2 linked regions of the Thiocapsa rosea genome follow. The protein of the gene in region 1 interacts with the protein of each later gene in a pairwise test. Links are inferred from orthologs where the notes say so. Each region holds a gene or a part of one and is shown in the gene's direction. Other genes may lie near its edges.

Evidence for each region. The genes of interacting proteins can lie anywhere in the genome.
Region 2: the proteins of BDD21_RS00350 (region 1) and ileS interact in binary tests that used the Escherichia coli proteins (3 or more experiments, as listed by UniProt). The link is inferred for Thiocapsa rosea from one-to-one orthologs.

What each region holds. Positions count from the first base shown.
Region 1 is NZ_RBXL01000001.1:69,895-72,937, forward strand. The notes cover bases 1-2,972. They hold BDD21_RS00350 (HyaD/HybD family hydrogenase maturation endopeptidase), read left to right. Parts: upstream 1-1,138; coding sequence 1,139-1,807; downstream 1,808-2,972. Other genes in these bases: BDD21_RS00340 (nickel-dependent hydrogenase large subunit), read left to right, coding at 1-79; cybH (Ni/Fe-hydrogenase, b-type cytochrome subunit), read left to right, coding at 450-1,142; BDD21_RS00355 (hydrogenase expression/formation protein), read left to right, coding at 1,989-2,849; BDD21_RS00360 (rubredoxin), read left to right, coding at 2,846-2,972. Outside these bases: more of BDD21_RS00360, read left to right, coding at 2,973-3,043.
Region 2 is NZ_RBXL01000001.1:2,718,374-2,721,856, reverse strand. The notes cover bases 1-3,412. They hold ileS (isoleucine--tRNA ligase), read left to right. Parts: upstream 1-380; coding sequence 381-3,212; downstream 3,213-3,412. Other genes in these bases: lspA (signal peptidase II), read left to right, coding at 3,319-3,412; ribF (bifunctional riboflavin kinase/FAD synthetase), read left to right, coding at 1-244. Also shown: more of lspA, read left to right, coding at 3,413-3,483. UniProt on the Escherichia coli protein: Catalyzes the attachment of isoleucine to tRNA(Ile). As IleRS can inadvertently accommodate and process structurally similar amino acids such as valine, to avoid such errors it has two additional distinct tRNA(Ile)-dependent editing activities.

The sequences.
Region 1 (3,043 bases):
CTTCGATCCCTGTCTCGCCTGTGCAACGCACATCATGGGGCCGGACGGGGAGGAGCTCACCCGCGTCAAGGTCCGCTAAAACGCGTCTTGGCGTCCTTTGATGGGGTCGAGGTGAACTCAGCCTCGCCGCCCCCTTGCGAACTTGGTGGGGACGCGTTTTAGGTGATTATTTTCGAGAGAGAAGAGGCTCGGCGGTGTTCGGATCGGCCGCTTATGCCCACGCTCGTGTGTGGGAATGCCGGCCGCCCGCTCAGGCGGGCCCTGAAGCGACGTCGGAACGTCGAGATCCGCCCACCCCGGGAAGTCAGGAACTCGTGACATCCGCTCCGCGGTGTCACGCATGCCCCGTGGCGCTCTGCGCCACGTGACACGATGGCCGCAATGACGAACGAGGCCCGGGGCTTTCCTCTGTGCACCCCGGATTCATCGCTCACACTCGGGACGACAACATGAACACCAGCCTTCCAGAGGTCAGACGAACCGCCGTCTATGTTTATCAGGCGCCCTTGCGGGCCTGGCATTGGATCAACGCACTCTCGATCACGATCCTGGCCATCAGCGGCTATCTGATCGGCAGCCCGCTGCCGACCTTGCCGGGCGAGGCCAGTGATCATTATGTGATGGGCTATATCCGCTTCGCGCATTTCGCCGCGGCCTATGTCTTCGTGATCGCCTTCCTCTTCCGGATCTATTGGGCCTTCGTGGGCAACCGCTATTCTCACCAATTGTTCACTCTGCCCTTCTGGCGCGCGAGCTTCTGGCACGAGCTGATTCACGAGGTCCGCTGGTATGCCTTCAAGGAGGTCGAGCCGGCCAAGTATATCGGTCACAATCCGCTGGCTCACCTCTTCATGGTGGTCATCATCACGGTCGGCGGTCTGGTGATGATCGTCACGGGATTTGCGCTCTATTCGGAGCAGACCGGGCTCGGGACTTGGCAAGACCAGCTGTTCGGCTGGGTCATCCCCTTCGTCGGCCAAAGCCAAGACGTGCGCATGTGGCACCACTGGGGCATGTGGGTCATCGTCGTTTTCGTGATGCTGCACGTCTACACCGCCATTCGCGAGGACATCATGTCGCGCCAGAGCCTGATCAGCACCATGATCAGCGGCTGGCGGATGTTCAAGGATGACCGGCCATGAGCGATCGAACCATCGGGAACGACGCCGCCGTCCTGGTCCTGGGTATCGGCAACCTGCTCTGGGCCGACGAAGGCTTTGGCGTGCGGGCGGTGGAGGCGATGCAACGCGACTGGGTCATGCCGTCCAACGTCCAACTGCTGGATGGCGGAACCCAGGGCATCTATCTGGTCGACCGGGTTCGCACGGCCGATGTGCTGGTGGTCTTCGATGCGGTCGACTACGGGCTGCCGCCGGGCACCATGAAGCGGGTCGAGGGCGACGAGGTGCCGCGCTTTCTCGGTGCCAAGAAGATGAGCCTGCACCAGACCGGGTTCCAGGAGGTGCTCGCGCTCGCGGCCATGCTCGGCGACTACCCGGAACATCTGCTCCTGATCGGCGTTCAGCCGGTCGAGCTGGATGACTTCGGCGGCAGCCTGGGCCCGCAGGTCAAGGCGCGGATCGCCCCGGCGATCGCGATGGCGTTGGAATACCTGGCACAGTTCGGCGTCGTGGCGCAGCGGCGCAGCGATTCGAGCAGCGACACCCATGATCTGCCCCATCCGTCGCTCGATCTGAACGCCTACGAAGCCGGTCGGCCGGCACCCGAGGTCGCCTGCCGGATCGCCGACGAGCGCGTCCTGGCGGGCCTGTCCGGCCCGGCGATCCACCTTGAAGATCGTCCCTGACTTTGGTGCGTGGTAGATCATGTTGGCGCGCCGGCTTCGGCACGACTGTCTCTCACGGAGACACGGAGGCACGGAGAGGCAGAGATAGGGAACGCACCAGACGATGTCGATCACATGTCTGTTCATCCGTGTCTCCGTGTCTCCGTGAGAGATTCCGCAAATCGATAGAGATCAAACAAATATGACGACACCGATAGACCTCACGACGACACGACGGATGCCGGGCACACCCTTAAGCGTGGTCGTCGACGAAGGCCCCGACTATCTCTTGATGCCAAAGGGCATGGCGACGTACCAAGCCCCTCTGCTACCCGAGCCGGAGACACTCGATGGCTGCGCGGCCGGACTGGATCAGTTGCGGCATCTGCATGCGATCCTGGCACGGCATTGCGTTGGCCAGCCTGCGGACGTCCTGGACCTGAACCCGCTCGATATCATCAATCTCCAGTTCGTCGACCAGACCCTCGGCGAGGGCGAGGTCAGCGTCATTCAACAGGGTCTGGACGAGACGCGTGCGCAGGAGACGCGGCTCGCCGGGATCTGGCGGCTGCGCGTCCCCGCCTCGGACGGCTCTGCGGGCCGCGAGCTGATCGAGGTGGCCGAGATCCCGAGCTTCGTGAGGGACAGCGCCTTTCTCGGGACGACCGAGACGATCGGACCCGTCGGAGACCTCCCGGACGGGGTCATGAACGCCCCGGCGCTGATCGCCGAGATCGAGGCCAAGGTCGCCGAATGGCGTCCCGGCACCGCGGCCCACATCATCAATCTGACCTTGCTCCCCATGACCGAGCAGGATCACGCCTATCTCGACGAGCGCCTCGGCCGCGGACATGTGACCATCCTCTCGCGCGGCTACGGAAGCTGCCGGATCGTCGCCGGCGGCATTCGGCAGGTCTGGTGGGTGCAGCACTTCAACTCGGACGATCGTCTCATCCTGAGCACGCTCGAGGTCACGGATGTCCCCATCGCCGCTCTGGCCGCACAGGAAGACATCGACGACAGCCGCGACCGGCTGGCTGAGATTCTGGAGGCATTGGGTTGAACCCGGGTACGTGTGTCGGCGAGCCGGATGAGGACCCCGTCAATACCGGCGCACGGGGCACCGATTCACGCATGGAATGTCGGATCTGCTGGTACATCTACGACCCGGCCGAGGGAGATCCGGTCGGGCAGGTCCCACCCGATACCGCATTCGCCGACCTCCCGGACCACTGGTGCTGTCCGCGTTGCGACAGC
Region 2 (3,483 bases), 2.6 Mb from region 1 along the record:
AACGGTCAACGGCAAAGACTATCGCCTCGAGGTCCATCTTTTCGACTTCGATCGGGAGATCTACGGACGCCACCTCGAGGTCGAGTTTCAACTGAAGCTGCGCGACGAGAAGCGGTTCGAGTCCTTCGATGCGCTCAAGGAGCAGATCCAGGTCGATGCGCGGGTGGCGCGCGAGTATCTCCGATCGACCGGGCCGAATGACTTCGACAGCCCCCAGCCCCCAACCGCCAGCCTCCAGCCCTGAGTCGGTTCGAGGTTCGGACCGGGACGCGATCGCCTTTGCCTCGCGCGGCCGAGCAAGCCACAATCGTACCCTGTTCGCCCCGGAGCCCGTTCGAGGATCCTACGCGACCCCTTCCGACGCACCGAGAGCAAGCCACGTGACCGACTATAAAGACACCTTGAATCTCCCGAACACGGGCTTCCCGATGAAGGCAAACCTCGCCCAGCGCGAGCCCGCGATGCTCGAGCGCTGGGAGTCCATGGCGCTCTATGCCCTGATCCGCCAAGCCCGCGCGGGCGCTCCGACCTTCATCCTCCACGACGGCCCGCCCTACGCGAACGGCGAGATCCACATCGGCCACGCGGTCAACAAGGTCCTCAAGGACATCATCGTCAAGGCGCGCACACTCGACGGCTTCGACGCGCCTTATGTGCCGGGTTGGGACTGTCACGGCCTGCCGATCGAGCTGCAGGTCGAGAAAAAAAAGGGCAAACCGGGGCATAAGATCAGCGCGGCCGAGTTTCGCGTCGCCTGCCGCGACTATGCCGCCAAGCAGGTCGACGGCCAGCGTGCGGATTTTAAGCGTCTCGGTGTCCTCGGCGACTGGGAGAATCCTTATCTCACGATGGACTTCGCCTTCGAGGCCGAGATCATCCGCTCGCTCGGGCGCATCATCGCCAACGGTCATGTGCAGAAAGGCTTCAAGCCGGTGCACTGGTGCATCGACTGCGGATCGGCCCTGGCCGAGGCCGAGGTCGAGTATGCCGACAAGCAATCGATCGCGATCGACGTGCGCTTCCCGGTCGTCGAGCCCGAGTCGCTCGAAGCCCGTTGTCACGGCTCACCGAACGGCTGCGGCGAAGGTCCGGCCTCGATCGTGATCTGGACCACCACACCCTGGACCCTTCCGGCCAACCAGGCGGTCGCGCTCAACGCCGAGCTCGAATACGTGGTCGTCGCGGTCGAGTCCGCGCAGGGCCACGAGCGCCTGATCGTCGCCGAGGGTCTGCTCAAGGACACCATGGCCCGCTGGGGCATCGAGCAGTATCGGGTGATGGGCTACGGTCGCGGCATCGACTTCGAGGGTCTCAAGCTTAAGCACCCCTTCTACGACCGCGAGGTGCCCGTCATCGTCGGCGAGCATGTGACGCTCGACGCCGGCACCGGCGCCGTCCACACCGCGCCGGGCCATGGTCTGGAGGACTACATCGTCGGTCAGCGCTATCACCTGCCGGTCCACAACCCGGTCGGCGGCGACGGGCGTTTTCTGCCCGACACGCCGCTCTTCGCGGGCGAGAACGTCTTCAAGGCCAACGAGCAGGTCGTCGAGACCTTGAAGGCCAAAGGCGCGCTGCTGCTGGCGACCCGCTTCACCCACAGCTATCCGCATTGCTGGCGGCACAAGACGCCGATCATCTTCCGCGCCACGCCTCAATGGTTCATCGGCATGGAGAAGCAGGGCCTGCGCAAGGCCGCCCTGCGCGAGATCGGCCATGTCAGCTGGATGCCCGATTGGGGTCAGAGCCGGATCGAAGGGATGGTCCAAGGCCGGCCCGACTGGTGCATCTCGCGCCAGCGCACTTGGGGCGTGCCCATCACGCTCTTGGTCCACCAGGTCACGGGCGAGCTGCATCCGCGCACCGCCGAGCTGATCGAGGAGGTCGCCGGCCGGGTCGAGCAGCAGGGCATCGAGGCATGGTTCGCGCTCGAGCCGGCCGACCTGCTCGGCGAGACCGAAGGTGCGGAGTACGAGAAGGTCCACGACACCCTGGATGTCTGGTTCGACTCGGGCGTCACGCATGCGTGCGTGCTCGAGCATCGCGACGGGCTGCGCGCGCCCGCCGATCTGTATCTGGAAGGGTCGGACCAACACCGCGGCTGGTTCCAAAGCTCGCTCATGACCTCGGTGGCCATGCACGACCGTGCGCCCTACCGTCAGGTGCTCACCCACGGATTCACCGTTGATGCCAAGGGCGAGAAGATGTCCAAGTCCAAGGGCAACGTGGTCAAGCCGCAGGATGTCATGAAGACCCTGGGGGCGGACATCATCCGCCTCTGGGTCGCGGCCACCGACTACCGCGCCGAGATGGGCGTCAGCGACGAAATCCTCAAACGCACCGCGGATGCCTATCGACGTATCCGCAACACCGCGCGTTTCTTGCTCGCCAACCTCAACGGCTTTGATCCGGCGACCGATCGGGTCGCACCCGAGGCGATGCTCGAACTCGACCGCTGGGCCGTGGATCGCGCCTTCCGGCTTCAGGACGAGGTCATCGAGGCCTATCGCGACTACCAATTCCATCTGATCTACCAGAAGGTCCAGCAGTTCTGCGTCGTCGACATGGGCGCCTTCTATCTCGACGTCATCAAAGACCGTCAGTACACCACGCAGGCGGACAGCCTGCCGCGACGCTCCTGCCAGACCGCGATGTACCATATCGCGGAGGCGATGAGTCGCTGGCTCGCGCCCATCCTCAGCTTCACCGCCGAGGAGATCTGGCAAAACCTGCCGGGCGAGCGCGCCGAGACCGTCTTCGTCGAGACCTGGTACGCGGGGCTCTTCCCGCTCGCCGACGGCGACCCGATGGACCGCGCCTTCTGGGATCAGGTAATCGCGACGCGACTGGCCGTCGGACCGGCGTTGGAGACGGCGCGCAAGGCGGGACTGATCGGCTCGTCGCTGGATGCCGAGCTGGATCTCTATTGTGCCGAGCCCCTCGGTGCCCTTCTGGCTCGCCTCGGGGAGGAGCTGCGCTTCGCACTCATCACCTCCGAGGTCCGTCTGCACCCGTCGAGCGAGCAGCCGACGGATGCGCTCGGGACCGAGCTTACGGGACTCGCCGTGCGGGTCAGACCTTCCAAGCACACGAAATGCGTACGCTGCTGGCATCATCGGCCCGACGTCGGCACACACAACGAGCACCCGGAGCTCTGTGGGCGCTGCGTGGAGAATGTCGCAGGCAACGGCGAGGTCCGCCGCTATGCCTAAGGCTCGGGCGTCGGCGACGAACGCCTCCGTGGGTAACTCGGCAACGGGCTCAGGGAGCGGCTCGACGACTGGCTCGACGACTGGCCCGAGCATCGGAGGCGCCGTCATGAAACGCTGGCTCTGGCTCTCGCTCGCTGTATTGGTTTTGGACCAGGCGACCAAGTGGTTGGTGCTGGGGCTGCTCGAGCCGTTCGAGGTCATCGAGCTGTTCCCGAATCTCAACCTGACCCTGATGTTCAACACCGGCGCGGCCTTCAGCTTTCTGGCCGAC